DNA from 3 places in the Arthrobacter sp. D3-16 genome. Region 3 is predicted to be linked to each of the others. Evidence: riboswitches for the same ligand, from Rfam matches in the RefSeq annotation. Region 3 holds a riboswitch; each other region holds the start of a gene.
What was found. A riboswitch is a leader RNA that binds a small molecule or an ion and turns the genes downstream of it on or off. The one in region 3 is predicted to bind thiamine pyrophosphate.
Positions count from the first base shown of each region.

Region 1: linked by a shared signal. The riboswitch ahead of M1D32_RS06965 (FAD-dependent oxidoreductase) and the one ahead of thiC (phosphomethylpyrimidine synthase ThiC) in region 3 are both predicted to bind thiamine pyrophosphate.
Region 2: linked by a shared signal. The riboswitch ahead of M1D32_RS18700 (ECF transporter S component) and the one ahead of thiC (phosphomethylpyrimidine synthase ThiC) in region 3 are both predicted to bind thiamine pyrophosphate.

Region 1 covers NZ_CP096437.1:1,437,200-1,443,914, forward strand. Annotated here, with positions in the region: gene M1D32_RS06955 (RNB domain-containing ribonuclease) at 101-1,588, opposite strand; gene thiE (thiamine phosphate synthase) at 1,649-2,386, opposite strand; TPP riboswitch at 2,414-2,532, shown strand; gene M1D32_RS06965 (FAD-dependent oxidoreductase) at 2,525-3,883, shown strand; gene thiS (sulfur carrier protein ThiS) at 3,880-4,116, shown strand; gene M1D32_RS06975 (thiazole synthase) at 4,121-4,930, shown strand; gene M1D32_RS06980 (4a-hydroxytetrahydrobiopterin dehydratase) at 4,977-5,315, shown strand; gene M1D32_RS06985 (hypothetical protein) at 5,405-5,707, opposite strand; gene M1D32_RS06990 (DUF3107 domain-containing protein) at 5,748-5,972, opposite strand; gene M1D32_RS06995 (TetR/AcrR family transcriptional regulator) at 6,024-6,689, opposite strand.
Region 2 covers NZ_CP096437.1:4,000,152-4,006,866, reverse strand. Annotated here, with positions in the region: gene M1D32_RS18725 (glycosyltransferase family 2 protein) at 1-799, opposite strand, end outside; gene M1D32_RS18720 (iron-containing redox enzyme family protein) at 796-1,857, opposite strand; gene M1D32_RS18715 (DUF4383 domain-containing protein) at 1,936-2,394, opposite strand; gene M1D32_RS18710 (hypothetical protein) at 2,516-2,725, opposite strand; gene M1D32_RS18705 (heme-degrading domain-containing protein) at 2,833-3,375, opposite strand; TPP riboswitch at 3,448-3,588, shown strand; gene M1D32_RS18700 (ECF transporter S component) at 3,654-4,277, shown strand; gene M1D32_RS18695 (ABC transporter ATP-binding protein) at 4,277-5,833, shown strand; gene M1D32_RS18690 (energy-coupling factor transporter transmembrane component T family protein) at 5,830-6,630, shown strand; gene M1D32_RS18685 (hypothetical protein) at 6,651-6,715, opposite strand, start outside.
Region 3 covers NZ_CP096437.1:1,751,239-1,757,953, forward strand. Annotated here, with positions in the region: gene ffh (signal recognition particle protein) at 1-1,511, shown strand, start outside; gene M1D32_RS08350 (alpha/beta hydrolase) at 1,614-2,348, shown strand; gene thiC (phosphomethylpyrimidine synthase ThiC) at 2,418-4,229, opposite strand; TPP riboswitch at 4,245-4,352, opposite strand; gene M1D32_RS08360 (amidohydrolase family protein) at 4,456-5,538, shown strand; gene M1D32_RS08365 (VOC family protein) at 5,641-6,516, shown strand; gene M1D32_RS08370 (hypothetical protein) at 6,634-6,715, shown strand, end outside.

The DNA.
Region 1 (6,715 bases), 310 kb from region 3:
AATCAAGGAAATCAACGACCGGGCATCCATTTCTACCTCTTCAGTCTAGCCGCAGGCGGCCAAAAACCAGGCTTCCGCGGCCGGACGGCCCTTCGCGGCACTACTCCACGAGTTCGAAATGGACTTCGCGCGTCGCGATATCGGAGGAGACCAAGCGGACCCGGACCTTGGTTCCGGACACCAGTTCCCCGGCGCAGCGTGCGGTCACAGCGGGGTCTGCGATCTGGATGACCCCCGAACCGCCGTTCCCGTTGCCGTTCTTCCCGTTGCCGTTGCCGTTTTTGCCGTTTTCCTTTTGCGGCTTGGACCCGGTAATCACGATCGCGTCGAATTCCTGCCCGATGTGGTTAACCAGCAGCGCGGCCTCCACGGTATCGAGGGCCATCCGTTCCATCCGTGATGCCAGCTGGTCCGACCCGGCCATGATCTCGGGCAGGGACTGGAGTGCCTCCCGTGCCCAGGCCGGTACATTGCCGCCATTACTCAACGCTTCACAGATCACCAGGACAAAGCGGTCCACGAGGCGGCGCAGGGGAGCGGTGGTATGGGCATAGGCGGCGCCAATGGCGGACTGGACGGCGTCCTCCGGGACGGAACCGTCAAAGGCGGTGTAGGCGGCGCCGCGGAACAGCATGCCGGCCGAATGCAGGATGGCCAGCTGGCGGGGATCGGTGGAGTCGAGGCTGCGCAGGTATTCGCCGTAGCTAACCTCCCCGTCCCAGGGCTTGCCAAGGGCCTCTGTCTGCAGCCGGAAATGATTCAGGGAGCGCTCGTCCGGGGACGGCATGGTGCGCAGGATGCCCACCTTACCCGCGAGCATGAGGTTGGCCGCTGCCATTCCGGTCATCAGGGATATCTGCGCGTTCCAGTCCTCCACCGGAAGCTGGGGAGCGGCGGCAATCCGGTAGCCGCCGTCGGGAAGCTGGACAATCTCCTGTTCCGGCATGTTCAGGCTGGCGCCCCCGCGGGCCCGTTCCAGCTCCACGCGCTTAAGCCCCACTTCCTTAAGGAGCTGCAGCACAGGGGAGGCGGTACCGGCGTCAAGCTCCGCCTGCACCCCCTTATAACTGAGCTTCGCGCGGCTGCGCATCCGGGCCCGCTTCACGGCTACGGATGTCACCTCGGCAGCGCTGTCCAGGCGGAAGTCCCAGACGAACGCAGAACAGTCCTGGCCGGGGAGGAGGCTGCCGGCCTGTTCGCTGATGACTTCCGGATGCAGCGGGATCCGACCGTCAGGGGCATAAAAGGTCTGGCCCCGGCGGCGGGTTTCCGTGTCCAGGGCCCCGCCAGGGGGCACGAAAGCGGGGACATCGGCGATGGCGTACAGCACGTGGTAGCCGTCGCCGTCAGCTTCGATGAACAGTGCCTGGTCCAGGTCAGTGGACGATGCGGGATCGATGGTGATGAATTCGACGCCGGTGAGGTCGTAGTCAGGAAACTGCAGGGCCTCAACTGCCGCTTTCGCGTCAGCCACCGCGTCCTCAGGGTAGGCGCCCGGCAGCTCCAGCTCCGTCCTCAGGGCACTCAGCGCTTCCTCAAGGGCGTTGTTGTGCTCGTGGACGTTGGGGGCCAGCCGATGGTGTGACACGAAAATCAGCCTAGCCGGAATCGGCGCCTTTATGCAGGCATCCGTCCCGGAGCGGCGGCATCAGGAGGTGAGGGCATCCAGGGCGGCGAGCAGCGCAGCGGCGGCGGCTGCCGGGTCGCTGGCCTCCGTAATGGCCCGGACCACCACGATCCTGCGTGCGCCCGCTTCCACCACCTGCTCCACGTTGCCGTGGTCAATGCCGCCGATCGCGAACCAGGGCACACCGCCGTCGTCCTGTCCTTCCCGCGCTGCCGGCCGCGCGGCTGTGGCGGCATACTGCACCAGCTCCAGTCCCACAGCTGCCCGCCCCGGTTTGGTGGGCGTGGCCCATACCGGACCCACGCAGAAGTAGTCCAGCCCGGCGGGGCCGGCGGCCGCACCGAGCGCCGCATCCACCTGGGCAGGGGTGTGGCTGGACAGGCCGATGGCGGCGTTGCCGTTGAGCAGGGTCCGTGCAGCGTCCAGGGGCAGGTCCTTTTGGCCGATGTGGAAGACGGGTGACCCGGACAGCACCGCGATGTCGGCACGGTCGTTGACAGCCCATAGCCGGCCGTGCCGCTCTGCCGCTTCCTTGAGCACCGCCAGGAGTTCCAGTTCCTCTGCTGCCTCGATGGCCTTGTCCCGCAGCTGGATGATGTCCACCCCGCCGGCGAACGCTGCGTCCACGAACTGGTCGAAGTCGCCGCGGTCCCTGCGGGCGTCAGTGCAGAGGTAGAGGCGGGCGGCGTTGACGCCGTTGCTGATCTTGGCGCTGCTGAGGACATCGGTGCCGGCGGCAGGGGTGTGGGACACATTCATGGGGGAAAGCCTAGTTCCTCTACACTGGCCTCGTACTGCGGGAGCCCGCGGCAGCTGTCACAAAGCGCCGGGCTGAGAGGGCGTCAGAGCCGACCGCTTGACCTGATCCGGCTAATACCGGCGTAGGGAAGGAGACACATGGGCGCACCATCAGGGCCCCTGGCCGTGGACGCGGACAGCACAATCCATGCTGATGTGGCGGTGATCGGCGGCGGAGTCATTGGCCACGGTATCGCGTGGGAGGCGAAGCGTTCCGGCCGTTCCGTTGCGGTGATCGATGACGCACCGGGTTCGGGGGCCAGCTGGGCCGCCGCCGGGATGCTTGCCCCGGTAAGCGAGCTGCACTACCAGGAGGAGGATCTCCTGGAATTCATGCTGGATGCCTCGGCCCGCTGGCCGGAATTTGCCGCCGGTCTCACCGCAGCGTCGGGAGCAGATCCCGGATACATCACGACGCCGACCCTCGCCGTGGGTGCCGACGCCGCCGACCGCCGTGCCCTGATGGACCTGCGTACCGTCCAGCAGGCCAGCGGCCTTTCCGTAGAGCCGCTTACCGTCCGGGGTGCGCGGCAACGGGAACCCCTGCTCAGCCCCGGGATCGCCTGCGCTTTGGACACTCCGGCCGACCACCAGGTGGATCCAAGACTGTTGGTGGCCTGCCTGCAGGCCGCCTTGGCCGGGCATGGTGCGGATGACGGCGGCGGGGACACGAAGACAGCCGCAGGTTGGGGCAGTGCAGCAGGTGGCGCCGTCGACGGATATGCGGTACCGGCGAAGGCAGCCGGACTGCTGTGGCAGGACGGGGCTGTTGCCGGCGTGCGCCTGGCGTCCGGGGGAACCGTGCTGGCGGCCGAAACGGTGGTGGCGAACGGGCTGCACGCGGCAGCTCTTGAAGGACTGCCTGATGAGCTGCTCCTGCCGTTGCGGCCCGTCTACGGGGACATCCTGCGCCTGGCAGTGCCCAGGCATCTGCAGCCCCTGGTGACCTCCACCGTCCGTGGACTGGTGCACGGCGTTCCGGTCTACATCGTCCCCCGCAGGGACGGCACGGTGGTGATCGGGGCGACCCAGCGCGAGGATGCGGTGTCCGGCACGGACGCCGTTTCCGCCGGGGGCGTGTACCAGCTCCTCCGCGACGCGCAAGTACTGGTTCCCGCCGTCGCCGAACTCGAACTGCTGGAATGCACCGCCCGCGCCCGTCCCGGAACACCCGACAACGCGCCGCTGCTGGGGCGGGTTCCCGCCCCGGACGCAGCGGCCAACGGCCAGCACGGGTACGTTTCCGGCCTGATCATCGCCACCGGGTTCTTCCGCCACGGAGTCCTGCTGGCACCGGCCGCAGCCGCCGTCTGCCGGGACCTTCTGGACGGCCACGAGGACCCCCGGTGGGCGGCCTTCAGCCCGGGCCGCTTCTCCACCGGGGCAGGCGCCGGCGTAACCACCGGCTCAGTCCCCAAACACTTCAGCCACACATCGCCCACAAAGGAAACAGCATGAACATCACCTTGAACGGAACCCGGCACCCTGTGCCTGAGGGTGCCTCCATCACCGTGCTCGTCAGCCAGATCACCGGCCGCCCCCTGGCCGCCAACGGCCAGGCAACCGACGGCCAAAAGCTTGGTGTGGCCGTGGCCCACAATTCCGAGGTTGTACCGCGCAGCCAGTGGTTTACCACCGCGCTCGCGGATGGCGACGAGGTCGAACTCGTCACGGCAGTCCAGGGAGGCTGAGACCATGACCGAAACGATCACCACTCCACGCGTGGCCGGCCATGATGATCCGCTGGTCATTGACGGCGTCACGTTGACATCCCGCCTCATCATGGGCACGGGCGGCGCGCCCAGCCTGGACGGCCTGGGGGCTGCCCTCCTGGCCTCCGGCACCGGCCTCACCACGGTGGCAATGCGGCGGTATTCCACCGCTGAGACCGGATCACTCTTCCAGCTGCTCGTGGACCACGGCATCCGGGTGCTGCCCAACACAGCAGGCTGCTTCACGGCCCGGGATGCCGTGCTGACGGCCGAACTGGCCCGGGAGGCGCTGGAAACCGACTGGGTGAAGCTGGAAGTCATCGCTGACGAACAGACCTTGCTGCCGGACGCCGTCGAACTGGTGGACGCCACGGAACAACTCGTCAACAGGGGCTTCAAGGTTTTTGCCTACACCAACGATGATCCGGTCCTCGCGCTGCGGCTTGAGAACCTTGGGGCCACTGCGGTCATGCCCCTCGGGGCGCCGATCGGCACCGGACTGGGCATCCTGAACCCGCACAACATCGAGTTGATCGTCTCACGCGCTTCGGTTCCGGTGGTTCTGGACGCCGGCATCGGTACGGCCTCGGACGCCGCGCTGGCCATGGAGTTGGGCTGTGACGCCGTGCTGCTGGCCACGGCGGTAACCCGGGCGCAGAATCCTGCCCTGATGGGGGAGGCCTTCAAACATGCAGTCATCGCCGGTAGGCTGGCGAAAGCGGCGGGCAGGATCCCGCGCCGCGAACATGCACTGGCGTCGTCGGCCATGGAGGGCCGGGCAGAGTTCCTGTAGCCCGCTCCCGGTGCCGCGGAAGCCAGCCTTAAGGCGAGGAGCAGTCATGGCCGGCAAGGACATTCTTTCTCCCGAGCGGCTCGAGGACGCCCTGGCCGTCCTGACCGACTGGCGGTACAGCCATGGTGCACTCGTGACGGTGTACAAGATGCCGACGGCGGCTGCCGCACTTGAGCTGATTGCCGCCGTCGGGCGCCTTGCTGAGGAACAGGACCACCACCCGGACCTGGACTGGCGGTACAACCGGGTTTTCCTCCTATACACGTCGCATGACGCCGGGGGAGAAGTCACTGCCCGCGACGTGGGCGCGGCCGAGGCAGTAAGTGAAGCCGCTGCGGCGGTCCACGCGGCTGCGGAGCCGGCGAAACACCCTGCAGCCGCTTAACCGGCTGTGACCACTGCCCGAAAGGCAGTGGTCACAGCCGTGCTTGAGTGTCCGGGCGCGTGGTTCCGGCCAAAGCTCGTGGTGTGCGGTTAAAGCCGCAGCGCCGCAGTAAGCCGTTCCAGATCATGCTTTGCCCTCGCGCGGCCCAAGTAGAGGACCACTGCAACCGCTGCTGCTGAGCCCACAACCATGGGCAGGACCCACGGCAGCCAGGTCATGCCCGGCCGGTAACCGAAGCCCGCAGCCATCAGGATGATCCAGGTGACAGCTCCCGCCCCCACGGCAACGCCGGCCGGCAGGACGACGCCGTATTTGGTGTGCCGCTTGTCGTTGGCCCAGACGATGAAACCTGCGGCCGCTGTCACCAGCACCACAATGGTCAGCGAAAGCATGGCTCTCCTTGGAGTACATGCCCCTTTGCGGGGCGCGGTGCTAGAACTGGCCGAACCCTACGCGGCGCTGTTCCTCTGCGCCGATTTCAACGTAGGCCAAGGCCTTGCCGGGAACAATGATCAGGCGTCCCTTGTCATCCTTCAGGCGCAGTTCGCTGCCGGTGGTGATGGCTTCCTCTACAACCTTGGCCACGGCATCCGGGTCCTGGACTGATTCCAGCACAATTTCGCGGCCAACATTCTGCACGCCGATCTTAATTTCCACAGGGGGCCTCCCAGCCTGTTCACGTTACTCGGGTTATGTCTTATTTGTAGTCTAGGACTCTTTGGGGAAGCGAGAGATTCCGCGCCAAGCTAAACGGTAGATGAGGTCGCTGGCCACATGGAGGTCCAGGTTCCCGTCAGTTTCGAGCCAATACCGTGCACTGACCTGCGCCATCCCGGCGAGCCCGCGGCCCAGGAGCTCTGCCTCCAGGTGGGGAAGTTTGGTGTCCTCAGCGATGACGCGCGCAATGGCATCCGCGAAGGTCCGGTTGAAGGTCTCCAGCCGCGAGCTGACATCCGGATCGTTGATGAGGTCCGATTCGAAAACGAGCCGGTGGGCCTGGTCATCGTTGGCGATGAACTGGAAATAGGCGCGCATTACGGCCTGGACGCGTTCATCGTTATCAGTGGTGGAGTTCAGCGCCCCCAGCATCAGGTCGGTCAAGGATGCCAGGTGGCTTTCGAGCAAGGCCAGGTACAGTTCCCGCTTCGAGGGGAAATGCTGGTAGAGGACCGGTTTGCTGACGTGGGCTGTCTCGGCGATTTCGTCCATCGCGGCGCCGTGATAGCCGTTGGCAACGAAGACTTCCTGTGCTGCGGAAAGGAGTTGGGCGCGTCTCTCGTCCCGGGGAAGCCGGGCGGACCGTTGCCCGGCGGGGCGCGAGGCGGTTTGCGGTTCGGCTGCGGACGGGCGGTCAGCCCGTGCTTCATGGACCACAGTTGTCCTTCTTTCCCTTGCAGTTA
Region 2 (6,715 bases), 2.0 Mb from region 3:
TGCCGGCGATGATGACCGGCGCAGCGGCCAGGCCCAGAAGAGCCCGCCCCCGGAACTTCCTGGGAAGGCAGGCTGCTGTGGCGATTACCGGAAGCAGGGAAAGTTCGGCGGCGAGGCGTCGGGGCTGGGCGAAATCGTCGTATGCCTGGCGGGTGCGCTGCTTGAGGAAGTGCCGCGGCTGGGGCGGCCTGCGGGCTACAAACAGGTCCGGCAGGATCTTTTCCTGTCCGCCGGCTGCCTTGACGGTCCTGATCAGCTCGAGGTTCTCGAAAAGCACCGGATCGTAGCCGCCGGTGGCCAGCAGCGCGTTTCGCCGTACGGCCAGGGTGCCGGGGTAGTCCGCCGACCACGCCCGGTTGATCAGGGTCCTGGAGGTGTCCCAGCATGCATGCCACGGCAGCGGGTCAAAGTAGTTCTGCGGTCGCACGAGGTCCGCTGACTCAAGGTGGTTGAGGACGGCGGTGAGCGATTCGCGTGTGTAGCGCACGTCGTCGTCGGCTATTACCAGCAGCTCCGCCTTGGCGGCACGGACGCCGGTCATAACGCCGGCCACCTTGCCGTTGCCTTCGCCCCTGCTGCCTCCGCCTTCGCCCGACGCCGGACGGATATGGCGAACACCAGGCGGGAAAGTTGCCGCGTGCCGCGTGAACAGTTCCGGATCGGAGCCGTCCACCACGGTGACAGGTATCCACTCGGCCAGGTGCCCAAGGTAGGCGGCCAGGTCCGGGAGCCCCGAATCATCGGTCCAGCGCAGTGGCAGAATGTACTCTGCAGACTGCCTGATGGCCTTCGTGCTCATGCTGCCGCCGGCACTGCCGCCCTCAGCGAGGTCTCGCCCTGTTCCCAGCAGGCCAAAAGGTGCGTGGAAATCCTGCCATCGATCGCCATTGCCGCCGTTGCCCCCAACAGGACGTCCCCGAGGAGGCCGGGTTCAGCCTCCACCAGTCCACCCGCAAGGTCGCGGCCGGCGATCTGCTCGTGGACGGCGTCGGCTTCAACGTGCTCGTCGAAATAGTGGGTCACCCCGGTATCGAAGCCGTGCCGCCGGAAGCCGTTGCCGTACAGGCGGTTGGGCTGGGAGGAGGTCATTTCGTAGAGCGCCAGGTGACCGGTGATGGCGCCGCGAAGCCGGCGGTTGAGCCCGAAGAGGGACATCATGTTCACCGCGGCGAGTGAGATGGCGGGTACCGCATCGACGTAGGCGCCGTATTCGTCGTCCATTCCCAGCCCCCGCATGGTGCGGGCAAAGAGTGCGCTGTGCATGCGTTCCGGGCGTCCTCCGCCGTACTCGTCGGCCTGGATCTCCACCAGCGCTGCCTTCGGCCGTCCTGTGAGCCGGGGGATGGCCCACGTGTGGGGGTCCGCTTCCTTCAGCTGGTAGACGGACTTGTGGATGAGGAACTCCTTGAGCTGGTCCAGGCTCGCCTTCTTGGCCACGTAGCGGGACACGCTGGGCCCGGTGTCTGTGCCGGCAAGGCCGAACAGGACGTCAGCCACGGCGTCACTGGTCATCTCCGCTGCCGGCGGCAGGGCCAGCTCCCCGGCTATCGGTTGGGCAGCAGCCCGCAGTGCTTCCTCGAACGGCCTTTCGAGCAGGTGGCGGACCTGGATAAGGCCCGGCTCCCACTCCCACTCGTCGCTGACGCCTTGAAGGCCGGAGTAGTGGAGCTCATAGAGGCAGAAAAGGGCCAGCTGGACGTCGTCGTCCCCGATGATGTCTGTGGTTGCGTCCAGTCCTGCCGTGACCAGCCCGCGCAGTTCTTCGATGCCCGGGATGACGCTGCCGGTGCCGGCGGTTCCTGCCAGGGCAGTGAACAGGGCGCTGCTGATGGGGCCTCGGGATTCCGGGATTTTCATGATGCTCCTTTGGGCGGCAGCAGTGCTGCCGGTGTTGCGGCGTCGACGGTGACGGTTTCGGTTGGGCCGGGGCTCAGGTCACGCCCGCGGCGGCTTCTTTGGGGTGGTTCGCGGTGACAGCAGGATGGCCAGGATGATCATGCCCAGGCCCAGGGCCAGGTGCAGCCAGTTGTCGGCGCCGTTGACAGGGACAAAGTTGGCAGGGGTTTGATCGCCCACCAGGAGGCCGTAGAGCCAGAGGACCAGGTAGACAACGCCCCCGTAGATGAGGAAGCTCCTTGCCTGCTGGTGCGTTCGGGCCAGCAAGAGTCCCGCTGCCCCGAAGGCCGCGTGCACGATATTGTGCAGGATGGACACCTGGAAAAGCCCCAACAGCAAGGCTCCCGAGCCGTGCCCGGCCATGCCCAGGGCCTCGTAATTAGCAGTGATCCCGGGGATGAACCCCAGCACAGCCACAAGGAGGAAAAGGGCGCCCGTTGCAAACGCCGCCTTCTGCAGGCCGGTCCTTGCTCCGGTTGCCCGGGTGCTGACTGTCATGTCCTGTCTCCTCAAAAACCGGGAGACAACATAGTAAGCATGGTTACTAATAAAAGCTAAGTACGCTTCTCATCTTCTGGACGGCCAGCGAGTGCGGCGCCCCGGCTGGTGATGCTGGTGTCTACCCGTCGGAGGTACTCCACACATAGGGATTGGCCTGGTGCCCGCCGCGTCGGCCGTGCTCGTACCCCTGCTGCCAGGCCTTCCCGACGGCGGACACAAGTTCCGCCAGCAGGGGATAGTAGGGGTGGTCCGGGCCGATATAGATCATCTCCTCGGCGGCCTTGTCCACCGCGGCCCGCACTTGGTTTTCGGCTGCAGGACCTAGCATTGGCGTCCTCCTGGTTGAACTCCGGCCGCTGGCCTCGAATGTACTCCCGGGCCTGTGGCGGAGTCCATAGCCCGCTGGTTGATGCCTTCGGTCCATCCGCTCCGAAGTCAGTCCGCCCTCATGGACCCAAGGATCTCCCGCAGGCCCTGCACCACCAGGTCATGGTCCTGCACCTGGGGAAGCCCGGAAACAGTCACTGTTGCGACTGCGCCCACTCCTGTGACGTACACAGGGAAGGAGCCGCCGTGGGCGGCGTACCGGCTCTGATCGAACCAGGCGTTGTCCTCGATCCGTCCGCCCTTGAGCCGGGCGCGCAGCCCCACCAGGAGGGACGGCACCTCGTACCGGGCGGCAGTGCGCTGCTTCGCGCGGATCCAGTGCTCGTTGTCCGGCGTGGCGCCGGGCAGCGCCACATGGAACAGGACCTGTTCACCCTTCGTGATGTCTATCGCAATGGGAAACTGGCCCTCCTTGCCCAGCTCCACCAGCAGTAGCCCCAGGTTCAATGCATCATCCAGGGAGAAGCCGGGAAACTGTAGCTCCCGGATTTCGCTTTCGATCCGGGCGATGAGCGTTGGCAGGGATCCCTCCGGCTGGACGGCATCGGAATCCGGATCAAACTCGGTCACATGCGGGGAATTGGCAGCCATGGCCCACAATCTACCCCTCCTCCGGTGTAAACTGGACCCCGCCCACAAGGGCGATTATTTACCGACAGAATCATTCAACGACAGGGGAGCGCCGCCGTCGGGCATCACTGGCCATGCCAGGGACCGCAGGTGGGCGCTGAGAGTGCGGACAGCCGCAGACCCTCGAACCTGATCCGGTTAGTACCGGCGCAAGGGAGTCGAGTTCTCGAAGTGCGCGGCAACGGCGGCAACGCCGGTTGCTGTATCCACTTTCCCCTCCTGTTCCTCAGGAGGATCGCATGGCAACGACAGTAATCAAGAAGACCACCAGCAAGTCCTGGCGCGTCGTGGACATCGTGGTGGCAGCCCTCATCGCCATCGCAGGCGGCGTCATTTTCTGGGCCTGGTCCCAGGGCGCAGCCGCAGTCTCGGCACCAATGAACGCCGTTTATCCGCCGCTGACCGGCTTGTTGGCCGGCGGCTGGATGATCCCCGCGGTGCTGGGCATGCTGATCATCCGCAAGCCAGGCGCCGCACTGTTCTGCGAGACCGTGGCCGCCACCGGCGAACTCCTCATGGGCTCGCAGTACGGCGCCTCGGTACTGTTCTCCGGGTTCGTCCAGGGACTGGGCGCCGAGATCATCTTCGCGATCTTCGTGTACCGGAAGTTCAACCTGCCCGTAGCACTGCTCGCGGGCGCTGCCGCGGGCTTTTTCTGCGGCCTGAACGATTCCTTCGCGCCCTGGGGCTGGAACATCGCCTACTCCGGCGGGGACAAGCTGGCTTACATCATCTTCACTGCCATTTCCGGCGCCGTGATCGCGGGAGCCCTGTCGTGGATCGCCACCCGCGGCCTGGCAAAGACCGGTGTCCTCAGCTCCTTCGCGTCACGCAAGGCAGCATCGGAGCCCGTCTTTTCCTGATGACTGCTCCTTCCCTCTCCGGCGCTGCCGTGGCGGCGCGGCCGGCTGCAGTCACTGCCAGGGGCTGGGGCTGGCGGCATGCCGGGCGGTCCAAGCCTGCCGTCCGTGCCCTCGACCTGGACATTCAACCCGGCGAACGCGTGCTCCTGCTGGGCCCGTCCGGCGCCGGCAAGTCCACGCTCCTCCACGCACTGGCCGGGGTGCTGGGGGATGCGCACGACGACGACGGCGAGGCGGGCGATTCCGATGAGTCCGGTTCGCTGCTGATCGACGGCGCCTCCCCCCGGGAGCAGCGCGGCCGGGCCGGATTGATGCAGCAGGATCCGGAGACCCAGGTTGTCCTCTCGCGCGTAGGTGACGACGTCGCCTTCGGCGCCGAGAACCTTGCCGTACCCCGCGCTGACATCTGGGCCCGCGTGCACGAGGCGTTGGACGACGTCGGGCTTGCCCACCTGCCGCTGGACCATCCGACGTCGGCCCTGTCCGGCGGTCAAAAGCAGCGCCTTGCGTTGGCGGGCATTCTTGCCATGCGGCCGGGGCTGATTCTCCTCGATGAGCCAACTGCCAACCTGGACCCTGCCGGGGTGGTGGAGGTGCGGGACGCTGTGGGCCGCTGCCTCGACAAAACCGGGGCAACCTTGGTGGTGGTGGAGCACCGTGTAACCGTGTGGAAGGACCTGGTTGACCGGATTGTGGTGCTGCAGCCCGGCTCTTCAACCGATTCCGCAGTGCTGCTGGACGGCCCGCCGGACCAGGTCCTCAGCGAAGCCCGGACCATGCTGATCGAGGCCGGGGTCTGGGTGCCCGGCTACGTCCCTCCGACGCGCCTCCGTGCTGCCGGTTCGGCTCCGGCGACTGGCGACCTGCTGCTTGCCGCCGAGGAGTTGGCCGTGTCGCGTGAACATGCGCGCCGCAAGGGCTTCCGGAAGGTGCCGCCGGTGCCGGTGCAGCAAGGCATTTCCGCGCAGGTAAGGGCCGGTGAGGCGCTGGCCATCACCGGGCCGAACGGAGCGGGGAAATCGACATTTGCGCTGACGCTGGCCGGGCTGCTGGAACCGGTTGACGGCAAGGTTTCCGCCACCCTGGCCCTCAGCCGGGGAGCTGGAATTGACCCTTACCAGTGGAAGGCCGAGCAGCTGATCGAGCGCGTGGGTACGGTGTTCCAGGAGCCTGAGCACCAGTTCGTCACGGGGAAAGTACTGGACGAACTGATGTTCGGCCCGCGGCACCTTGGCCACGGAGAAGAGCGGGTGGATGAACTGCTCGAGCGGCTCCGGCTCACCGGGCTCGTCGACGCCAACCCGTATACCCTTTCGGGCGGCGAGAAGCGGCGGCTTTCCGTCGCCACGGTCTTGGCCGCGCACCCCCAGGTCCTGGTCCTGGACGAGCCAACCTTCGGGCAGGACGCCAACACCTGGGCTGAGCTGGCATCCTTCCTGTCCGAGCTCCTGGACGCGGGCACGGCGGTAGTGTCCGTGACCCACGATGCCGAGTTCACGGCTGCGCTGGGCGGAACGGAACTGCGGCTGGCTGCTGCGGCGGCGGTGTCGCCATGAGGCAGGAGTTGAACCTGCGCGGCAACCACGCCCTGCTGACCCGTGCCAATCCGTTGAGCAAGTTCGCCGCCGTCTTCCTGATAACAGCAGTGCTGGCGCTGTCCATTGACTGGGTGTCCGCGTCAGTGGCGCTGGTCTTTGAGTTCCTGCTGTTCCCATTGGCAGGCCTCACCCTGACTCTGCTGTGGCAGCGGGGCTGGCCGCTCATCCTGGCCGCCGCCGTGGGTGGCTGGAGCACCTCCATCCTGGCGCCGGACAGCGGAAAGACGCTTATCGACGTCGGCATCTGGACCATGAGCGAAGGCTCCCTGGAGCTGGGGGCCGGGTTCATGCTGCGGGGGTTGGCGATTGCGCTGCCGGCGGTCCTGCTGATGAGCTGCACTGATCCCACGGACCTTGCCGATGCGCTGGCGCAGAAGGCACGCCTTCCGCACCGGTTCGTGCTGGGAACCTTGGCCGCCATGCGGCTCGTGGGGCTGATGGCCGAGGAATGGCAGACCATCGGCATGGCCCGCCGCGCCCGCGGCGTCGGTTCCCGCGGTAATGCCCGCCAGCGGCTGAAGGCGACGCTGGGGCAGAGCTTTGGCCTGCTGGTGCAGGCCATCCGGCGTGCTTCCCGGCTTGCCGTCACCATGGAGGCCCGCGGCTTCGGCGTCGGACGGCGGACCTGGGCTCGGGAATCCACTTACAGCGCGCTGGACCTTTGGGTGCTGGCTGCCGGAGTGCTGATGGCCGGTGGAGCATGTGTTGCCGCAGTATGGGCCGGCACCTGGAACATGGTGTGGCTGGGGACCTGACGGCTCACACCTCCGCTGGTTCAGCCGCAGGAGTAGTTGTAATCAAACTTTCTCGTCACGAACTGGGTGAGCATGACTTCACCGC
Region 3 (6,715 bases):
CGGACGTTGACGCCACAGTCCGGGAGATCCGCCGTGCCCTGCTGGACGCGGACGTTGCCGTTCCCGTTGTCCGTGAATTCACCGGCCGGGTGCGCGAACGCGCCCTGGGTGCCGAAGTTTCCGGGGCCCTGAATCCAAGCCAGCAGATCGTCAAGATCGTTAATGAGGAGCTGGTGGAAATCCTCGGCGGCGAGACCCGCCGGATCCGCCTGGCCAAGAACGGGCCCACCATCATCATGCTGGCCGGCCTCCAGGGCGCCGGTAAGACTACCCTCGCCGGGAAGCTGTCCAAATGGCTGAAGGCCCAGGGCCACAGCCCCATGCTGGTGGCCTGCGACCTGCAGCGCCCCAACGCCGTCACCCAGTTGCAGGTAGTCGGCCAGCGCGCCAAGGTTCCGGTGTTCGCGCCGCACCCCGGTGCCACCTCCACCGAGCTTGAGCACCCGGCCGGCGACCCCGTCGAGGTTGCCCGCGCCGGTGTTGAGGAAGCCCGCCAGAAACTCCACGACGTTGTCATCGTGGACACCGCCGGCCGCCTCGGCGTTGATGCCGACATGATGGAGCAGGCACGGCAGATCCGCCGGGCCATCGTGCCGAACGAAGTGCTGTTCGTCCTGGACGCCATGATCGGCCAGGACGCCGTCAACACGGCGCACGCCTTCGATGAGGGCGTCAACTTCACCGGCATCGTCCTGTCGAAGCTCGACGGCGATGCCCGCGGCGGTGCCGCACTTTCCGTTGCGTCAGTCACCGGGAAGCCAGTGATGTTCGCCTCCACCGGTGAAGGCCTGGACGACTTCGAGCTCTTCCACCCGGACCGGATGGCGTCCCGCATCCTCGATATGGGCGATGTCCTCACGCTCATTGAGCAGGCCGAGAAGTCCTGGGACAAGGATGAAGCTGCCCGGATGGCGAAGAAGTTCGCCGACCAGGAAGACTTCACCCTGGACGACTTCCTGGCGCAGATGCAGCAGATCCGCAACATGGGCTCCATGAAGAAGATGCTCATGATGATGCCGGGCGCGCAAAACATCCGCCAGCAGCTTGAGCAGTTCGACGAGCGCGAAATCGACCGTGTCGAAGCAATCGTCCGCTCCATGACGCCGCATGAGCGCGTCGCTCCCAAGATCATCAACGGCTCCCGCCGCGCCCGCATCGCCCGCGGTTCCGGCGTGCACGTCTCCGAGGTCAACGGCCTCCTGGAGCGGTTCGCGCAGGCCCAGAAGATGATGAAGAAGATGGCCCAGGGCGGCATGCCCGGAATGCCTGGTATGCCCGGCATGCCGGGTGCGGGCGGTGGCGCGCGGAAGAACGCCAAGAACGCCCCCAAGAAAAAGGCCAAGTCAGGTAACCCCGCCAAGGCTGCCCAGGAACGCAAGGAGGCCGAGGCCCGGCGTGCGAACGCAGCCAAGGCATTGCCCACCGGGGCCGCCTTTGGCCAGCAGCCGGGCGACTTTGATCCCTCGCAGCTGAACCTGCCCAAGGGTTTCGACAAGTTCCTCGGCCAGTAACCACATCTGCTGCCTGGTAGCGCCAAGCCTCGTTTTGAGCGGTCAGAACGACACTTGGCGTTACTCTCCTGGGTTATCGGTGCCGTCGAATAGGGTTGGGTCATGTTCAAGCAGAGGGTAGTGTTCGTGCACGGCGCCGGCAGCTTCGGCTCTGCGGCCTGGCCGCGCCAGCACGGTATGGCACTGTCCTATGACGCACTGTTCCTGCGCCGCCACGGGTACCATCCTGTGGCTGAACCCGTTGAGTCCTCCTTCGAGGAGGACGCCGCCATTGTGCTGCAGTCCCTTGCCGACGACGGCAGGGGCGCCGCGGGCGGACACGTCGTTGCGCACTCACAGGGAGCCATCGCAGCGATGATGGCCGCCGTCGAACGTCCCGACCTTGTCTTGTCCTTGACCCTGGTGGAGCCCGCCTGCCTGTCGCTCACCGCGGAACTGCCGGCCACGGCGGCCCATATCAAGCTGATGCAACCCCTGTTCGAGGCCCGGCACCACATGAGCGACCAGGATTTCCAGCGCGAGTTCGTCCGGCGGGTCTATGCCACGGACCTGCAGCAGCCGGCCACAGCGGAGGAGAAGCGGTCCGCCAGGAGGCTGCGCCTGCAGGCTCCTTCCTGGGAGGCTCCGCTGCACATTGTTCCCGGCGTCCCCACCCTGGTCCTCACCGGGGGATGGGAGCCGCTCTACGAGGAGATTGCCGGCTACCTGCGTGAGACCGGCTCCCTGCACCGCACGGCGGCGGGAGGGCACCGGCCCCATGACTCCCCGGAAGGTGACCGCATCATCCGCTCCTTCATCAGCGGGGTCAGCAGGAGCCAGCCTGCCAGGGCTTCCTGAGGCCTGCCGCGGGCAGCTTCCCCGTCCGGCAGGCCCCCAATAGCCTGCCGGACGGAAATTGTGGTGCAGCTACGGGCGGTCGTTCACCGGAACAGCCAGCTCCGCGAGGTAGACCTTGCCGCCCGCTGCAAGGAATTCCTCACTTTTTCCCCGCATTCCTGCTGCCATTTCCGCCACCGCTGCCTGCGACTCCGCTGACCCGTATTCGTCCCGGATGTCCTGGCTGATCCTCATGGAACAGAACTTGGGACCGCACATGGAACAGAAGTGCGCTGTCTTGGCGGGTTCCGCGGGGAGGGTCTCGTCGTGGAAGGCCTCGGCGGTCACCGGGTCCAGGGACAACGCGAACTGGTCCCGCCAGCGGAATTCGAAGCGTGCCTTGGACAGTGCGTCATCGCGTTCGTGCGCCCCCGGGTGGCCCTTGGCGAGGTCTGCGGCGTGCGCTGCGATCTTGTACGTGATCACTCCTGTTTTGACGTCGTCCTTGTTAGGCAGGCCCAGGTGTTCTTTCGGAGTGACGTAGCACAGCATGGCCGTTCCGTAGCGGGCGATTTCCGTGGCGCCGATCGCTGAGGTGATGTGGTCGTACCCCGGCGCCACGTCGGTAACGAGCGGGCCCAAAGTGTAGAAGGGCGCGCCCTTGCACAGCTCCTGCTGGCGTTCGACGTTGTCCCGGACCAGGTGGAACGGTATGTGGCCGGGGCCTTCCACCATCACCTGCACGTCGTATTCCCAGGCACGCTGCGTCAGTTCGGCCAGTGTGTCCAGTTCGGCGAACTGCGCGGCATCATTGGCATCGGCCGTTGCCCCCGGCCGCAGGCCGTCGCCCAGGGAAAACGCGACGTCGTACCTCGCGAAGATTTCGCAGAGCTCATCGAAGTGCGTGTACAGGAAGTTTTCCTGGTGATGCGCCAGGCACCAGCCGGCCATGATCGATCCGCCACGGGACACGATGCCCGTCACGCGGTTGGCGGTCAGGGGAACGTACCGGAGCAGGACGCCGGCGTGAATGGTCATGTAATCCACGCCCTGTTCGCACTGTTCAATGACGGTGTCGCGGAAGATTTCCCACGTCAGCGCGTTTGCTTCGCCGTTAACCTTCTCGAGGGCCTGGTAGATGGGGACGGTGCCGATCGGAACGGGTGAGTTGCGGATGATCCATTCCCTGGTGGTGTGGATATCGTCGCCGGTGGAAAGGTCCATCACGGTGTCTGCGCCCCACTGGGTGGCCCACTGCAGCTTGTCCACTTCTTCGGCAATGGAACTGGTGACAGCAGAGTTGCCAATGTTGGCGTTGATCTTCACCAGGAAGGCTTTGCCAATAATCATCGGTTCAGACTCGGGATGATTAATGTTGTTCGGAATGATCGCCCGGCCGGCGGCCACTTCGCTGCGGACCAGTTCCACATCGCAGTTCTCCCGCAGCGCCACGAAACGCATCTCGGGGGTGGTGAGGCCCTGCCGTGCGTAGTGCATCTGCGTCGCCGTCCTGCCTTCGACGGCGCGGCGGGGCACCGGACGGGCGCCCTTCCACTCCACGCTGGCCGCACCCCGGCGGACAGCCGAGCGGCCGTCGTCGAGCAGGTTCCGGCCGCGGCCGCCGTAGGTTTCCGTGTCGCCGCGCGCTTCTATCCATGGTGAGCGGAACGGGTTGAGGCCCCGGACGGGGTCGCCCCCCGGGCCGGCAGTGCGGTAGATCCGGAACGGACCGTTGGAGTCGCCGTTGGGTGAAGGCGCCAGGGCTATCTCCGTAACGGGCACCTGTATGCCGGATGCGGCATCGCGGACAAAGGCCAGGGAATGGGACTTCAGCGACTCCGTGACAGCAGCCTGGTCCTGGCCGCCTTCCGCCGTACCGGACAGAGTGTGGGCAGGGTTCAACGGTGCAATGGGTGTACTCAAGGTTTACTCACTTCCTTCGCCGGCATTACCCGGACAGGTTCAACGGTCGCAGGCTGCGTCAGCCCGATCTCAGCCCCTGCAGGGGCACCCGTGTGGTCAAGATGAAAGCTACCACAGACCCCGGAGGGCCAGGGTGGGACAAGGCCGAAGGGCTCCTGCCACATGCGGCGGTGCTAGCCTGTCGGGGCGGGAAAGAGGTAAATCCATGGCAGAGATCGTCCACTTCACGGGAACCGTCCTCACCGGGCCGGACAGCGAGCGGCGGGGATTGTGGTCCGTTGACGGCAGGCTGACATTCCAGCGGCCGGCAGGGGAACCGCGCACGGTCCTGGACGGATGGGTGTTGCCGGGATTCGTGGATGCCCACTGCCATATCGGGCTGGGAGCCGGTGGGGCGGTGGAGGCAGCAGTTGCGGAGGAACAGGCCAGAACCGACCTGAACGCTGGAACACTGCTGGTGCGGGACGCCGGTTCCCCTGCTGACACCCGCTTCCTGCAGGACAGCCCGAACGCCCCTGTACTCATCCGGGCCGGCAGGCATGTTGCCAGGACCCGGCGGTATCTGCGGGGCTTCGCCGAGGAAGTTGAACCGGACGGCCTGGTGGAAGCTGTCCGGAAACAGGCCCGCGACGGCGACGGCTGGGTCAAGCTCGTGGGGGACTGGATTGACCGCGGCGCCGGTGACCTGGCGCCGTCCTTTCCTGCCGCCGTCGTCAGGGACGCCGCACAGGCGGTGCACGATGAAGGCGCGCGGATTACCGCCCATTGCTTTGCCGAAGAAACGCTGGACCAGATGCTGGACGCCGGGATCGACTGCATCGAGCATGCCACTGGGCTCCTGCCACGGCATCTGCCCAGGTTCGTCGAGCAGGGCGTTCCGATTGTGCCCACCCTCATCAACATCGCGACGTTTCCGGATATCGCCTCCCAGGCGGAGCCCAAGTTTCCCCGGTACGCCGCACACATGCGGGCATTGTGGGAGCGCCGGGCGGAGCGGGTACTGGAGGCGTACGAAGCAGGAGTGCAGATCTACGCCGGTACCGATGCGGGCAGCGTTATACGGCACGGCAGGATCGCCGATGAGATTCTGGCCCTTCACCGTGCAGGCCTGCCAATGGCCGCTGCCCTCGACGCCGCCTGCTGGGGTGCCCGGAGTTGGCTGGGTGCCGAGGGATTGCAGGAGGGCGCCCGTGCCGACGTCGTGCTGTGCCGGGAAGATCCGCGGCAGGCTCCTGGAACGGTCAGCGAACTGGCGCACGTCGTGCTCGGGGGCCGCGTCATCCGCTGATTTCCCATTCAGGAAAAGCACTTGGAATAAATTGAAGGTTCAAGTAATTTTAACTGTGACAGGCAGCCTCATCCGGACGGCCGCCAACACCAGGAGCGTTCAATGACTGCAGAAGCCATCAGCCAGGATCTTCTTCCTGCCGACCTGACCATGGGCACCGTGATGCTCAAGGTGGGCGACATGAAGGTGATGACGGACTACTACCAGCGCGCCCTCGGTCTTGAGGTCATTGCCGAGCAGGACGGCGGGCTCTACCTCGGCCGGCTGCAGAAACCGCTCGTGCACCTCGCCCCAGCTCCGGGGTTGAACCTCCCGGGCAGGGGAGAAGCCGGACTCTTCCACACCGCGCTGCTGTTCGAAAACCAGGCGGACCTCGCCGCCACCATCGCCACCGCCGCCCGGTTCGAGCCGCGGTCCTTTACGGGCAGCGCCGACCACCTCGTCAGCGAGGCCTTCTACTTCAATGATCCCGAAGGTAACGGCATTGAGCTCTACTGGGACCGGCCGCGCAGCAACTGGTCCTGGAACGGCACTGACGTGGTGATGGACAGCCTCGCCCTGCCGCCGCAGCGGTATCTCGAGCGGCACCTCACCGAAGAGTCCCTTCAGCGCCAGCGCGGGAGCGTGGCCGGAGTGGGCCACGTCCACCTCCAGGTAGGCGACGTCCAGTTGGCCCGCGACTTCTACGTGGGAATCCTCGGGTTTGAAAAAACCGCAGGCTGGCACGGGCAGGCGTTGTTTGTCTCCGCCGGCGGCTACCACCACCACATGGCCATGAATGTCTGGAACAGCCGCGGCGCCGGTCCCCGCAAGGATACGCTCGGCCTCGGTGAGGTGCTCATCGAGGTGCCGGCCGGAGACGACGTCGGGGCGCTCGCGGATCGGTTGAAGGTCGCCGGACTGCCGGCGCACCACACGGGCGCGGAGCTGCGGTTTGAGGATCCGTGGCGCAACCGGATCCGCGTAGCGGTCCGCTGACGCTGCCGCACCTGCTACGGGGCAACCGTAGGCCGCCTTGTACTAGGCTGAAATCGAACGGCCGGGCGGCAGGTGCCGCCTGCGGGGCCGCACCGTCGACGGAATGAGGGCATTCCCATGGGCTTCACCGAGATCTTTGTCGCTACCCACGACGGCGCGCTGAAGCGTGCCGGCGTGCTGGACCAAGGTGGCAGCGGGC